Regions from separate parts of the Mesorhizobium sp. P2_F7 genome, predicted to be linked through region 2. Evidence: predicted binding sites of a transcription regulator. Region 2 holds the regulator's gene; the other holds the start of a gene.

Region 1 (7,367 bases), on a different contig from region 2:
CCGCGCCGCGCGGCGATACCGATACGCCCGGCTATCACCCCTACGTCACGCTGCATGACTGGACTGTGCAGAGTACCAAGCTGTCAGACGCAATCGGGCGGCTTTCGGACAAACATAAATCCGCACTCGACGCTATCTGGGCCGAGCTGGAGAGCGGCCTCGCCGCGTGGAGGACAAAGCACCTGATCCTGGCTGCGGATGTGGCGACGGAAGTCCGAGATAGAGTATCGGCGCCAGATCGTGCCAACACGGTCGTCGCCATTCTCGTCGATCAGTCCGGATCGATGCACGGCCAGAAAATGCTGTATGCGGCGGCTTCCGTTGACATTGTGCAGGAGTTTCTGCGGACACTCGACATAAAGGTCGAGGTTCTCGGGTTCACCACGCGCAATTGGCGCGGTGGCGAATCGCGGCGCATCTGGGATGCAGATGGCCGACCCGGCAATCCGGGAAGGCTGAACGACCTGCTGCATATTATCTACCGGCAGGCCGACGACAGCCGTCAGGCCACCATGGGTCATATGCTCAAGCCTATGTTGCGGCCGGACCTGCCCAAGGAGAACATCGACGGCGAAGCCATTGAATGGGCTGCTGGCCGTCTGCGGGAGCGACCCGAGGCTCGCAAGATTCTGGTTGTTGTCTCAGACGGAGCACCGGTCGACGATTCCACACTGCTGGCAAATGGCGCGAACTATCTCCAGGATCATATCTTGCAGGTTATTAGGGAGGTCGAAGCAGCCGGGGATATCGAACTCGTGGCCATCGGTCTGGGCTTCGCTGTCGAGCGCTACTACCGGGTGTCGGCGCATTGCAAAATTCCCAACGATCTCGCCGGTACTATGCTCGCTCTGGTGCGCGATCAATTGATCGCCAGGCATGCTCCCGACCGAAGCTGAAACGGCATCGATTTTGAAGGGCTAGCCGGAACCCGGACTTTCCGGGTTCCGGCTTTTCCTCACGCCTTCGGCAGATAAGGGATCGTTCCCGCCAGATCGGTATCGTCGATCAGCTGGAAGCGGCTGTCGCTGCCCTTCTGGCGCTCCGCCACAAACGGGGCGTATTGCGGATCGTTGGTGAAGGCTTCGGCTGCCTTTGTCGAGGGAAACGCCATGATGGCGATCAGGCTGGTGTCGAGCGGCTTGCCCTCGAGCGTCTTCACATTGCCGCTGCGGGCGAGATACTTGCCGCCATGCTTGTGCACGAGGTCGTGCACCGAAGCGGCATAGGCCGGCACCCATTTGTCGTCCTTCACCTTGATGTCTGCGATCACGTAAGCGGTCATTGTCTAACTCCTCATGGATCGGCGCCGGACTGCCCGGCGACGTGACCGCTGCCTCGCATGATGCCGCCGGACCGTTCCAGTCACCAAACTGTACCAGGGGGGCAGTACAGCTTCTGTACTGGCTGATCTCAGGTTTTCTGAATAAGGTTCGGCAACATCTTTTGGAGGTCACCACATGACACAAGCCGGATACAAGCAGTTCTGCCCGCTCTCCATGGCGGCGGAGCTGTTGTGCACACGCTGGACCATGGTGCTGCTGCGCGAACTGGTGGCGGGCTCAACCCGCTTCAACGACCTGCGCCGCGGCGTGCCGAAAATGTCGCCAACCCTTCTGTCGCAACGGCTTAGGGATCTCGAAGCCGGCGGCATCGTCGAGCGCACCGAGATCGCGACCGAGAAGGGCGTGTTCGAATACCGGCTGACCGAGGCGGGCCGGGATTTGCGTCCGGTGGTCGAGGCGATGGGCTTCTGGGGGCAGAAATGGGTCGAGGCAAGGCTTTCCCTCAGGAATCTCGATCCGTCGCTGCTGATGTGGGACATGCGGCGCAATCTGAACCCCTCTCCGCTGCCGGACGGGCGCACCGTGATACAATTCCTGTACCATGACCTGCCGGCGTCAAAACGCTCGTGGTGGCTGATCGTCGAAAAGCAGGGTGATGTCGATCTGTGCTGGTACGATCCGGGCTTCGACGTCGATCTCTACGTCTCGACGGACCTCTGCACCATGACGTCGATCTGGATGGGGCTGACGACGGTGCACAAGGAACGCGACAAGATCAGCCTGACCGGCGATCTCGATGTCGCCGGCAAGATGCAGAGCTGGCTCGGCCTCAGCCCGTTTGCAGTTATGCCCAAGCGCGCGGCGGCCTGAGGCCAGCCGTCATAGGCGCTGCAAATTGCCGACCTATCCCGCCAGCGCTCTATACTCGTAGGTGCCGGGGCGACGCCGCGTCGGGGCCTTGGCCGTCAGGTCCACCACGCGAATCCATTTACAGGCGTCGCCGCGCAAGGTGACCTTCCGGCCGATCACCTTTTCGGCTGCCCCAAACGGCGTACTGGCGTGCGTTTCCTTGCTTTCCTGGACGACGTCGCCGTCCATCCTCTCGACGCGAAATACCTTCATCTCTTCCGCCTCCCCGACTCCGGGCCTTCCGAAGGGTAACGCAGCGGCTTTTTCCGTCAAGTATTAGCAAGCGCTAAATCTTCGTGACTTTAAAAAAACCACTTGCAATCCGCAATCGGTTTGCTACAAAACAACTACTTGCAAATCACAACCGGTCATCTCGGAGGCTTTCATGTCCAAGCTGCGTGTCAATGCATTCACCCTGTCGCTCGACGGTTTCGGCGCCGGTCCTGACCAGACCCTGCAAAACCCGCTCGGCGTCGGCGGCGAAGACCTGCACAAATGGATGACAAGCACCCGCAGCTTCCACAAGATGGTCGGCAAGGATGGCGGCACCACCGATGTGGACGACCGGTTCACCGTCCGCAGCTTCGACAATGTCGGTGCCTGGATTCTCGGCCGCAACATGTTCGGACCGATCCGCGGCGAATGGCCGGATGAAAACTGGAAAGGCTGGTGGGGAGCCAATCCGCCCTATCACGTGCCGGTCTTCGTGCTGACGCACTACAAGCGCGATCCGATCGAAATGGAAGGCGGCACCATTTTCCATTTCGTCCCCGGCGGCATCCATGATGCGCTCGACCGGGCGAAAACCGCTGCCGGCGGCAAGGATGTCCGCGTCGGCGGCGGCGTCTCCACCATCCGGCAATATCTCCAGGAGAAGCTCATCGACGAGTTGCATCTGGCGGTGTCGCCGGTGCTGCTGGGCAAGGGTGAGAACCTGTTTGCCGGTCTGGATATGCTCAAGCTCGGCTATCAGTGCACCGAGCAGGTGGCGACAGCGCTTGCCACGCATGTGACGATCAAGCGGGTAAGCTAAGCTCCCCCTTCTCCCCCAGGGGGAGAAGGTGGCCTCGCGAAGCGAGGTCGGATGAGGGGTGTTCCAGCTTGGCAATATGTTTGAAATCGCCACCGCCTCATTTCTTCCAGCACCCCTCATCCGTCTCGGCGCTGCGCGCCGATCCACCTTCTCCCACAAGGGGAGAAGGGAAGGATCATTTCAATACTTCTCCGGCACGTAAAGCTCTCGCGGCAGGACCTGGCGTTCATATTCCGGATTGAACACCCGCTCGGGCAGCGTGATCTCTTCGTGCGGCACTTCCTCGTAAGGCATCTGCTTAAGCAGGTGGTCAATGCAGTTCAGCCGCGCCCGCTTCTTGTCGTTGCCTTCGACGATGTACCACGGCGCCTCGGGAATGTTGGTGCGGGCAAACGTCTCTTCCTTGGCCTTGGTGTACTGCTCCCAGCGCACGCGCGACTGCAGATCCATCGGCGACAGTTTCCACTGCTTCATCGGATCGTGAATGCGCATCAGGAAGCGCATCTGCTGTTCCTCGTCGGTTATCGAGAACCAGTATTTGACCAGGGTGACGCCGGAGCGGACCAGCATGCGCTCGAACTCCGGCACGTCGTGGAAGAATTGCTCGACCTGATCCTGGTCGGCAAAGCCCATCACGCGCTCGACGCCGGAGCGGTTGTACCAGGAGCGGTCGAACAGCACGATCTCGCCACCGGCCGGCAAATGCGGCACGTAACGCTGGAAATACCATTGCGACTTTTCGCGTTCGGTCGGCGCCGGCAGCGCCACGACACGCGCGATGCGCGGGTTGAGGCGCTGGGTGATGCGCTTGATGACGCCGCCCTTGCCGGCGGAGTCACGGCCCTCGAAAATCACCACCAGCTTTTTCTTGTGGTAGGCAACCCAGGACTGCAGCTTGATCAGTTCCGACTGCAAACTGATCAGATCGCGAAAATACTGCATCCGGTCGATCGATGGCGGATGCGCGTTCTTGTAGATCTTGGCGATCTCCAGCGACAGCGCCGGCTCCGACATTTCAAGCTCATAGTCTTCGTCGAGCGTGTCGGCGAGTTCGGCCTCAAGCCAATCCCTGGCCGGAGAATTCTGCTTTAACTCGGTCATTTCTGCTGCTCCGCTTGCCGGCTGTCATGAAACCCTGAGCCGACTTGATATAGGCCGGCAATGACGGTTTTATTGCAAGCCGCCGGCCCGCCGATCATCACCGCAAATCGGCGAGGCATGGTCGATCGATTGCCGTGGCATGGCGACAAACCGCTTAAATTGTCCTACAAATGGCTGACCCTTTCGGGCTGCCCCGCCCTTGTCGACCAAAACCGCCCGACCCCACCAAAATTGCGAGGATTTGACATGGAATACCGCACGCTTGGCCGTTCCGGCTTGAAAGTTTCGACTCTGACGCTGGGCACCATGACCTTCGGCGGCAGCGGACCGTTCGCCGCCGTCGGAAATTCCGACCTCGCTGAGGCATCACGCATCATCGATACCTGCATCGATGCCGGCATCAATCTCATCGACACCGCCAATGTCTATTCGAACGGCCTGTCGGAAGAGATCATCGGCGAGGCGCTTGGCGGCAAGCGCAAGAACGATGTGCTGATCGCCTCCAAGGCACGCATGCGGATCGGCAAGGGCCCGAACGACGAAGGCCTGTCGCGCCATCATCTGATCCGTGAATGCGAGAAGAGCCTGAAGCGCCTCAGGACCGATGTCATCGACATCTATTTCTTGCACGAATGGGATGGCACGACGCCGCTCGAGGAGACCATGGCGGCGCTCGACACGCTGGTTGCGCAGGGCAAGGTCCGCTATGTCGGCTGCTCCAACTATTCCGGCTGGCAGGTGATGAAGGCGCTCGGCATCAGCGGCAGCCAGCACCAGCCGCGCTTCATCACCCAGCAGATCCACTACACGCTGGAAGCGCGCGAAGCTGAATACGAACTCTTGCCGATCTCGGTAGACCAGGGCCTCGGCGTGCTGGTGTGGAGCCCGCTTGCCGGCGGCCTCTTGTCGGGCAAATACCGGCGCGACAGCCCGACCGCGCGCCAGCTTGCCGGCTGGTCGGAACCGCCGATCCGCGACGAGGACCGGCTGTGGCGGATCGTCGATGTGCTGGTCGATATCGGTGCGGCCCGCGGCGTCTCGGCGGCGCAGGTGGCGCTTGCCTGGCTGCTCGGTCGGCCGGCGGTCAGCTCGCTGGTGATCGGCGCGCGCAACGAGACCCAGTTGAAGGACAATCTTGCCGCCGCAGCGCTCGCCCTCACCGCCGAGGAACGCGACCACCTCGATGCCGTCAGCCGCCCGCCTGTGCTCTACCCCTACTGGCACCAGCAGTTCACGGCGAAGGACCGGTTCGGTCCGGCCGATCTGGTTCTCGACCGCAGCGATATCTGAGGCAAACAGCTAGCCCGAGATAAACCGCCAGACCTCCGGATCGGGTTCGATCTGGCCGCTGAGCACGAAATATTTGTAGAGCACGAGCAGGCTGATCGCCTGCTCGGCCCGCTCGTCGGCGAATTTGCGGCAATAGGCGTTGGCCGCCGCGACGATGCGCTGGGCCTCGGCGGGATGCCGCTCGAGATGGTGCACCCGGTCGGCCAGATCGCTGAAATCGGGCGCCAGCGGCACATAATGGACGTCGGGCTCGAGCTGCCCCTCCGCGAACCATGTCTCATAGGTTGGCGGCGGCATCAGGCAGAGCGAATTCGAGCTCATGATCCATTTCAGATTGGTCGCGACATCGTTGCCTTCGAGCGAGATGATGTAGCGATAGCGTCGCTGCTGATCGATGGTGAGATAGGGCTTTCGGTATTCCGCCGGTGCCGTTGCCCTTGGCGTGCCGACATCGCAGATCGGCAGATCGCGGGCGGCCTCCAACAGCAACGTGCGGATCGGATTGTTGAGTTCGCCGCGCCAGACGACGAGCGGATGCTTGTCGGCGAAGGCGACATCGTCGGCCGGCATGTGGAAATGACGGAACTTGTTCAGCTTGAACAGGACGCCGTTGCCATTGTCGCCGACGATCGGCCGGTCCTTGACGATCGACGGCATCTTCGGCACTTCGATGACGTCGCCGAATTCCAGGTCGATGCGCAGACCCGGATCGAAATAGCGGGTGAACTCCTTCAGGTCGTAATAGTACATGCTGCGGTCCGATGGCAGCCGATTGATCGGCACGGCCTCGGGGCTGGGTGCAAAGGGCTCCCGCAGCGTGTTGTAGTAGTTGAGCCGCTCGCGGACCGATGCATCGGAAAGCCTGGCCTGATCGAGCAGACGGCCGAGCCGGCGCCGGAACAGGACCGGCGGCGCGATGTCGCGCATGGCGTTGCGCGCATAATAGATCAGCTTCTGTGCGTTTCTTTGAAGCGTGGCCATCGGTCGTTTTGATTCGAAATCGGTCGGCGGCGGCTCCAGCAACTGTCCCGCAGCCTTTTCTAAACCATTGTGTTAGCCATCACGCAAGTCCAGAACCGCTGGCATCTGCCCTCCCGGCGCTGTTGTGTTTGCCGGCCAATGCTTCTAGGCAGGATCAGGCACAGCGAAAGGAAACGATATGGCGCGACCACCGAACTACGGCCAGGAACGCAAGGACCGCGACCGGCAGAAGGCTGCCAAGAAGGCGGAGAAGCTGGCCGCCAAGGTCGCAGCCAAGGAGCGTTCCAAGCCTGAGAACGAGGCCGATTCCGAAACCGATACAGAGACTGAAGAATAGCCAGGAAGAATGGCAGACAACCGGCCCGCTACGGGCCGGTGTGGCTGCGATCAGGCCGCCTTGTCGCTGACGAAGACGTTGACTTCGCGCGCCGCGGCAATGAAGGCGCGCCTTGCGATCATCGCCGGCTTGTCGCCGGCCAGCGCATCATGGCAGGCCTGCAGCGCTTCGCGGTGCTTGGGGCTGCGCTTGCCCGGCCAGCTGTTGAGCAGGTAGTCGGAGGCCTCGCGGGCCGTGCGCAGGAGCTGGTTTTCTCCCCCCGCAGCTGCCCTGACGGTCACGGGTGTTTCAAATCGGTTGTTTTCCATGGCCGCTCCTTACGCCATCGGCGCCCATGAAGCGAGGCCGAAAGCAGATGGCGCCGGGCGTTCTGTCACTTTCGTGACCAATATCAAGCGGCGACGACGGCAAATCCCCTGGCGCGCAGACCGCG
Region 2 (7,367 bases):
GACATTGTCGGCCAGCGCCAGCGTCTGGTAGATGGTTTCGATGCCGTATTTCTTGGCATCGCGCGGGTTGGAAATCGAAGCCTCCTGGCCGTTGACGAAAATCTGGCCGGCATCGCGCCTGTAGGCGCCCGACAGGATCTTGATCAGCGTCGACTTGCCGGCTCCGTTGTGGCCGAGCAGCGCCATCACTTCGCCGGGGAACAGATCGACCGAGGCATCGTCGACAGCGCGGATGCCGCCGAAAGCGATCGAGACGTTGCGCATGTCGACCAGCGGCGTGCCCGCGGGAGCAGCGGAGGGAGCGGTTTTCTCAGTCATGATCGTTCTCCCTAAACCCGCTTGCGGTAGACTGTGTCGAGAAACACCGCGATGACCAGCACGGCGCCGACGACGATGCTCTGCAGCGGCGAGTCGACACCGAGCAGCACCATGCCGGACTGTAGCGACTGCATCAAAAGCGCGCCGAGCATGGCGCCGATAACCGTTCCCGAGCCGCCGGCGAGCGAGGTACCGCCGATGACGGCGGCGGCAATCACCAGCAGCTCGTCCAGCGTGCCAAGCGCATTGGTGGCCGAATTCAGCCGGGCCGATGAGATCGCTGCGGCGATCGTTGCCAGCACGCCCATGATCATGAACACCTTCATGGTGATCCAGCGCGTGTTGATGCCCGCCAGATTGGCGGCTTCCGGATTACCTCCTATGGCAAAGACGTAGCGGCCGAAGCGTGTCCGGTTGGTGATGAACGTCATGACAACGCCGACCGCGATTGCCATGAGCACAGGAATGGCGATGCCATGGGCAATGAACAGTCCGCCATCGGGCACGGTGATGTTGTGGGCGGCCGCATAGCGGTTCACGATGCCGACCGGCCATGGATAGGAATTGGCCACCCACACCGCGCCCAGGATGATTGCGCAGGTAACGGTGCCCATCAGAGTTTCGGCCCAGACCGGGCGCAGCGGGAAGCGGAAGCGCTTGCGCTGCACGCGCCCGTTGAACAACGCAAACACCACGGCAAGGCAGGCGACGACGCCGACAACCCAGCTCCAGGTCGCGCCGATTGACCCGGCGGGACCACCGCCCATCAGCTGGAAAGTGGCGTCGAGCGGCGCCACGGTCTGGCCGCTGGTCACCCACCACGCTGCGCCGCGCCAGACCAGCAGGCCGCCCAGCGTGACGATGAAGGCCGGCACTTCGAGATAGGCGATTATGAAGCCCTGGAAGGCACCGATCAGAAGACCGAGCGCCAGGCCGATTACCAAAGCCAGAACCCAGATCCACGGATTGCCGAGTTCCAGCCCAATGAAGCGCACCAGAAAGTGCACCTGGGCAAAACCCATCACCATGCCGATCACCCCTTCGGCCGAGCCAATGGATAGATCGATGTTGCGCATGACGATGACCAGCACCATGCCGCAGGCCATGATGGCGACGGCTGATGTCTGCACCGACAGGTTCCACAAATTGCGCGGCGTCAGAAAGAGACCACCCGACAGGATATGCAGGCCGATCCAGATGATCACCAGCGCGCCGATCATGCCGAGCATGCGGGTGTCGATCTCGGTCGCCTTCAGGAACCGGGCGACCGGGCCGAGTTCCGACGCACGCGCTGTGTCGGCCTGCGAAGGCGAGGTTGTGTCGGTCATGATGTCCTCCCAGCGGCTTGCCGTCTGACGCGGATGCCGGACCACAGCCTAGAAGTTAGCCGCCTCTGGCGGAAACACAAATCTTGTTGAGAAAACGCCGCGGCTTTGGGCCGCGGCGTCGATATCGAATGGAAACAGACCAAGCTTAGTTGCAGGCCGCGACGCTACCGGCGGCGACGCCGGTGCAGACTTCGTCCTTCTTGATCCAGCCGGCGTCGATGACGACGTTGAGGTTGTCCTTGGTGATCGCGACGGGGGTCAGGAACAGCGACTTGACGGTGTTGCCGCCAGGCGTGGTGAAGTCCTTGGCGCCGGCAATGTCGCTCGTCTTCTTGCCGTCGGCGAGCTGCGAGGCGATCTCGGCGGCGTTCTTGCCGAGTTCGCGCGCATCCTTCCACACCGACACGGTCTGCGTGCCGAGCGCGATGCGGTTCAGAGCGGCATGGTCGCCGTCCTGGCCGGAGACCGGAACCGTTCCGGCAAGGCCCTGCGCCGTCAGCGCGGCGACAACGCCGCCGGCGGTGCCGTCATTGGCCGCGACCACGGCATCGACCTTGTTGTCATTGGCAGTCAGGAACTGTTCCATGTTCTTCTGCGCATTGGCCGGCAGCCAGCCATCGGTATAGGCCTCGCCGACATTTTTGATCTTGCCCGAGTCGATGGCTTCCTTGAGCACTTCCATCGAGCCCGAGAACAGGAAATCGGCGTTCGGGTCGGAGCCCGAGCCCTTGATGAAGACGTAGTTGCCTTCCGGCTTTGCCTTGAACACTTCGCGGGCCTGCATGCGGCCGACTTCCTTGTTGTCGAAGGTCAGGTAGAAGACGTCCTTGTTCTCGATCAGGCGGTCATAGCCGACGACCGGAATGCCTTCGTCCAGCGCCTTCTGCACCGCCGGGCCAATGGCCGAGGCATCCTGCGCCAGGATGATCAGCGAATTGGCGCCCTGCGAGATCAGGCTTTCGACGTCGGTCAGCTGCTTGCCGGGATTGGACTGCGCGTCGGCGGAAATGTACTTGTCGCCGGCAGCTTCGATCGCGGCCTTCATCGCCGCTTCGTCGGTCTTCCAGCGCTCTTCCTGGAAGTTCGACCACGAGACGCCGATGACCTTGTCCTTCGCCTGCGCGACCGACACCAGCGTCAGCGACATGGCGACACCCGCCAGCATGGCGGCTGCAAATCTGTTCATGTTAATCCTCCCTGCGCCGCGCGCGGCGCGACAAAACTGGCCCGAAGGCCGGCACACAGAGGCTCTATTTTTTCGAGCCTCGAAAAAATACTGGTCCAACGGCGAGGCGCTGTCAACATCGATTCTGATGGATTCTGATGGCCCGGCCGATTTTTTTCGAGGCCCGCAATAAACAATGACAGCGCAGCCGGCTTCTGCCAATATTTGCGTGGCGTCCCTGACCGCCTCCACTATCATGGCGCGAGGGGACCGGGAGGAAACGAAAAGATGTCGATTGGAATCCGCCACGACGATCTGCGCCGTCGCAACCGTGCGATGGTGATCTCGGCCGTGCGCCGGGCCGGCCAGCCGTCGCGGACCGAGATTGCGGCGACCACCGGCCTCAGCCATTCGACCATATCGGCAATCTCTTCCGATTTGATCCAGGAAGGCATCCTGGTCGAAAGCAAGCCCGGCGAGACCGGCGCGCTGAAACGCGGTCGGCCGCAGGTCGGCCTTGGCCTCAACCCGGAAGCGGCGGCGGTGATGACCGTGGTGCTGTCGCTGAATTTCCTCTCCGTCACCGTCATCGACTATGCCGGCCAGGTGGTCGCCGAGGAGCAGCGCCGGCTGGACACGCTGACCATGCCGCGCGACGAGCTGATCGGCGAATGCGTAGCGATTGTCCGGCGCCGGCTCGAAGACCCCGACCTCGATGTCCGGAGCGTCGCCCGCATTGCCATGGGCATCCAGGGCATCACCGATTCGCAGGCGCGTGCCATGCTGTGGTCGCCGATCACGCCGCTGACCGACATTGCCTTCGCCGACATACTGGAAGCGGAATTCGGCATTCCGGCCACCATGGAAAATGATTGCAACATGATGGCGGTGGCGCTGCAATGGCGCCAGCCTGAGCGGTACCGCGACGATTTCATCGCAATCCTGCTCTCGCACGGCATCGGCATGGGGCTGGTGCTGAAGGGCGAACTGTTCACCGGCACCCATTCGTCCGGCGGCGAGTTCGGCCACATGATCCACCGTCCCGGCGGCGCGCTGTGCCGTTGCGGGCGGCGCGGCTGCGTCGAGGCCTATGCCGGCAACTACGCCATCTGGCGCAGCGCCAGAATGATGAGCGAGGATGCCGAACCGGTCGATGTCGGCGACGCCGACATGCGGGCGCTTGCCGCACGCGCCCGCGAGACCGATGGCCCCGAGCGCGAAGCCTATCGAAAGGCGGGCGAGGCGCTCGGCTTCGGCCTCGGCAGCCTGTTCGCGCTGATCGACCCCGCTCCTGTCGCCATGGTCGGTGTCAGCGCCGCCGCCTTCGACCTGATCGAGCCGGCATTGCGCGAGGCGATTGCCCAGACCGCCGGCGGCCAGCACTCGAAATCGATTTCCTTCGACACCGAGCCCAACGAACTGCCGCTGATCCGCGAAGGCTGCGCCATGCGCGCGCTCGGCTTCGTCGACCAGGAGATTTTCGCGCCCGGCATTCAAGCGAAGACCGGCAAGCACGTCGCCTGAGAGGCCGGCGACGGCCCGGCGCGCCGGGCTCTAGTCTTCGCGGATGGCGTAGCCGGCGCCGCGGATGGTGCGGATCACGTCCGGCATGCGGCCATTGTTGACCGCCTTGCGCAAGCGACCGACATGCACGTCGACCGTGCGCTCGTCGATGTAGATCGTTTCGCCCCAGACATTGTCGAGCAGCTGGCTGCGGGAGAACACTCGGCCGGGGTGGCGCATCATGAATTCAAGCAGCCGGAACTCGGTTGGCCCGAGCCTGATCTCGCTCTTCTTGCGATAGACGCGATGCGATTCACGRTCGAGCACGATGTCGCCAACCTTGAGCACGCTGGACAGCACTTCCGGCTTGGCACGGCGCAGCAGCGCCTTCACGCGCGCCATGAATTCCGGTGTCGAGAACGGCTTGACCAGATAATCGTCGGCGCCGGTCGACAGGCCACGCACCCGGTCGCTCTCCTCGCCGCGCGCGGTCAGCATGATGATCGGCAGCCGCTCGGTCTCGGGCCGCATGCGTAGACGCCGGCAGAGCTCGATGCCGGATACCGCCGGCACCATCCAGTCGAGCACCAGCAGGTCTGGAACATTTTCCTGCAGCCGGATTTCGGCCTCGTCGCCGCGTGTCACCACCTCGACCTGGTAGCCTTCGGATTCGAGGTTGTAGCGGAGCAGCACGCCCAGCGGCTCCTCATCCTCCACGACCATGATGCGTGGCGCAATCATCAGCGGTTCACCTTTATCAGGGCGATGTGGCCATCGCCGTCTCGTCCTGCTTCGGGCGATTGGCGGGCAATTGCTGGCCGGTCAGCACATAATAGGCATTTTCGGCGATGTTGGTGACATGATCGCCGATGCGCTCGAGATTCTTGGCGCAGAACAGGAGATGCGTGCAGGCTGTGATGTTGCGCGGGTCTTCCATCATGTAGGTCAAGAGCTCACGAAACACCGACGTGTATTTGACATCGATGCGTTCGTCCTCATTCCGGAGTTTCGCCAGCGCTGCGGCATCGGCGGCAGCATACTCCTCGACAACGCCCTGCACCTGGATCAGCACCAGTTGCGCCATCGCATCGATGGAGTGCGAGAGGTCGCGCGGCGTGACGCTGAGGCCGACGGTGCCGACGCGCTTGGCGATGTTCTTGGCGAGGTCGCCGATGCGCTCGAGGTCGCCGGCCATGCGGATCGAGCCGACCACGGCGCGCAGATCGTTGGCCATAGGCTGGCGCTTGGCGATGAGCGTGATGGCGCGGTCGTCGAGTTCACGCTGGCGCGCGTCCATGATGGCGTCATCGGAAACGACACGCTGCGCCAGCGCATTGTCGGAATTGAGCAGCGCTTTGGTCGAGCCGCTGACCATCGACCCGGCCAGATCGCCCATGTCGCGGATCAGCTTGCTGATCTGCCCCAGTTCTTCATCGAAGGAAGCGACGGTATGTTCACCCATGATCCTGGTCCTCGTGCCTGAAAATTCAACCGCTGGACGGCTCAGCCGAAGCGGCCGGTAATATAGTCCTGGGTGCGCTTGTCGTCGGGGTTGGTGAACATCTTGTCGGTGGCGCCCTCCTCGACCAGGTAGCCGAGGTGGAACATCGCCGTGCGCTGCGACACGCGCGCCGCCTGCTGCATCGAGTGCGTGACGATGACGATCGTGTAGTTCTGGCGCAGTTCGTCGATCAGCTCTTCGACGCGGGCGGTGGCGATCGGGTCGAGCGCCGAGCACGGTTCGTCCATCAGGATGACTTCCGGCGACACCGCGATGGCGCGCGCGATGCACAGGCGCTGCTGCTGGCCGCCGGACAGGCCGGTGCCGGGTTCCTGCAGGCGGTCCTTGACCTCGTTCCAGATCGCCGCCTTCTTGAGGCTCGACTCGACGATCTGGTCCATGTCGGACTTGCGCTTGGCCAGCCCATGGATGCGCGGGCCGTAGGCGACGTTCTCGTAGATCGACTTCGGAAACGGATTGGGCTTCTGGAACACCATGCCGACGCGGGCGCGGAGTTCCACGACGTCGATGTTCTTGTCGTAGATGTCGTCTTCGTCCAGCGTGATCTTGCCGGTCACCCGCGCCGAATCGATGGTGTCGTTCATGCGGTTGAGGCAGCGCAGGAAGGTCGACTTGCCGCAGCCGGACGGGCCGATCAGCGCGGTCACCTGGTTTTGGCGGACGTCGAGATTGACGTCGAACAGCGCCTGCTTCTCGCCGTAGAACACGCCGACCTTGTCGCCGCGCATCTTGATCACTTCGTTCGACTTGGCGTTCATTTTGTCGCCCACTGCGTTTTCAAGGGACTGTTCGGTCATGATGTTCATACCAAATTGCCCTTTTTCTACCAGCGCCGCTCGAACCGGCGCCGAAGCACGATCGCGGTGATGTTCATGGCCATGAGGAAGACCAGCAGGATGATGATGGCGCCGGACATGCGCTCGACAAAAGCGCGTTCGGCCTCGTTTGCCCACATGTAGATCTGCACCGGCAGCGCGGTTGCCGGATCGAAAGGCGTCTTCGGATAGTCGGCGACGAAGGCGACCATGCCGATCAGGAGCAGCGGTGCGGTCTCACCCAGCGCACGCGCCAGGCCGATAATGGTGCCGGTCAGGATGCCGGGAGCGGCCAGCGGCAGGATGTGCTGGAACACCATCTGCATCTTCGAGGCGCCAAGCCCAAGCGCTGCCGAGCGGATCGACGGCGGCACCGCGGCAAGGGCGGCGCGCGTCGCGATGATGATGGTCGGCAGCGTCATCAGCGTCAGCACCAGGCCGCCGACGAAGGCGGCCGAGCGCGGCATGCCGAGGAAGTTGATGAACACGGCAAGCCCGAGCAGGCCGAAGACGATCGACGGCACCGCCGCCAGATTGTTGATGTTGACTTCGATCAGGTCGGTGAAGCGGTTCTTCTTGGCGAATTCCTCGAGATAGATGGAGGCGGCGACGCCGATCGGCAGCGCCAAAAGCAGCACGATCACCATCATGTAGAACGAGCCGATGATGGCCACACCCATGCCCGACGTTTCCGGGCGGCTGGAGGCGCCATAGGT

The links. The regulator PhoB, encoded in region 2, activates phosphate uptake and scavenging genes when phosphate is short. The targets are predictions, from matches to a motif close to TGTCATNNANCTGTCAT.
Region 1: the regulator PhoB is predicted to act here: its motif matches at 4,387-4,403, upstream of ppk2 (polyphosphate kinase 2).

Annotation. Positions count from the first base shown of each region.
Region 1 covers NZ_JBFUFA010000004.1:327,057-334,423, reverse strand. The annotation lists gene AC1DZ8_RS15660 (cobaltochelatase CobT-related protein) at 1-896, shown strand, start outside; gene AC1DZ8_RS15655 (DUF1330 domain-containing protein) at 956-1,282, opposite strand; gene AC1DZ8_RS15650 (winged helix-turn-helix transcriptional regulator) at 1,458-2,153, shown strand; gene AC1DZ8_RS15645 (hypothetical protein) at 2,187-2,405, opposite strand; gene AC1DZ8_RS15640 (dihydrofolate reductase family protein) at 2,578-3,225, shown strand; gene ppk2 (polyphosphate kinase 2) at 3,406-4,326, opposite strand; gene AC1DZ8_RS15630 (aldo/keto reductase) at 4,573-5,616, shown strand; gene AC1DZ8_RS15625 (glycosyl transferase family 90) at 5,626-6,597, opposite strand; gene AC1DZ8_RS15620 (hypothetical protein) at 6,776-6,934, shown strand; gene AC1DZ8_RS15615 (DUF982 domain-containing protein) at 6,985-7,242, opposite strand; gene AC1DZ8_RS15610 (GntR family transcriptional regulator) at 7,326-7,367, opposite strand, start outside.
Region 2 covers NZ_JBFUFA010000002.1:576,287-583,653, reverse strand. The annotation lists gene AC1DZ8_RS08200 (ATP-binding cassette domain-containing protein) at 1-318, opposite strand, end outside; gene AC1DZ8_RS08195 (sugar ABC transporter permease) at 330-1,646, opposite strand; gene xylF (D-xylose ABC transporter substrate-binding protein) at 1,792-2,832, opposite strand; gene AC1DZ8_RS08185 (ROK family transcriptional regulator) at 3,100-4,335, shown strand; gene phoB (phosphate regulon transcriptional regulator PhoB) at 4,366-5,055, opposite strand; gene phoU (phosphate signaling complex protein PhoU) at 5,072-5,776, opposite strand; gene pstB (phosphate ABC transporter ATP-binding protein PstB) at 5,818-6,642, opposite strand; gene pstA (phosphate ABC transporter permease PstA) at 6,660-7,367, opposite strand, start outside.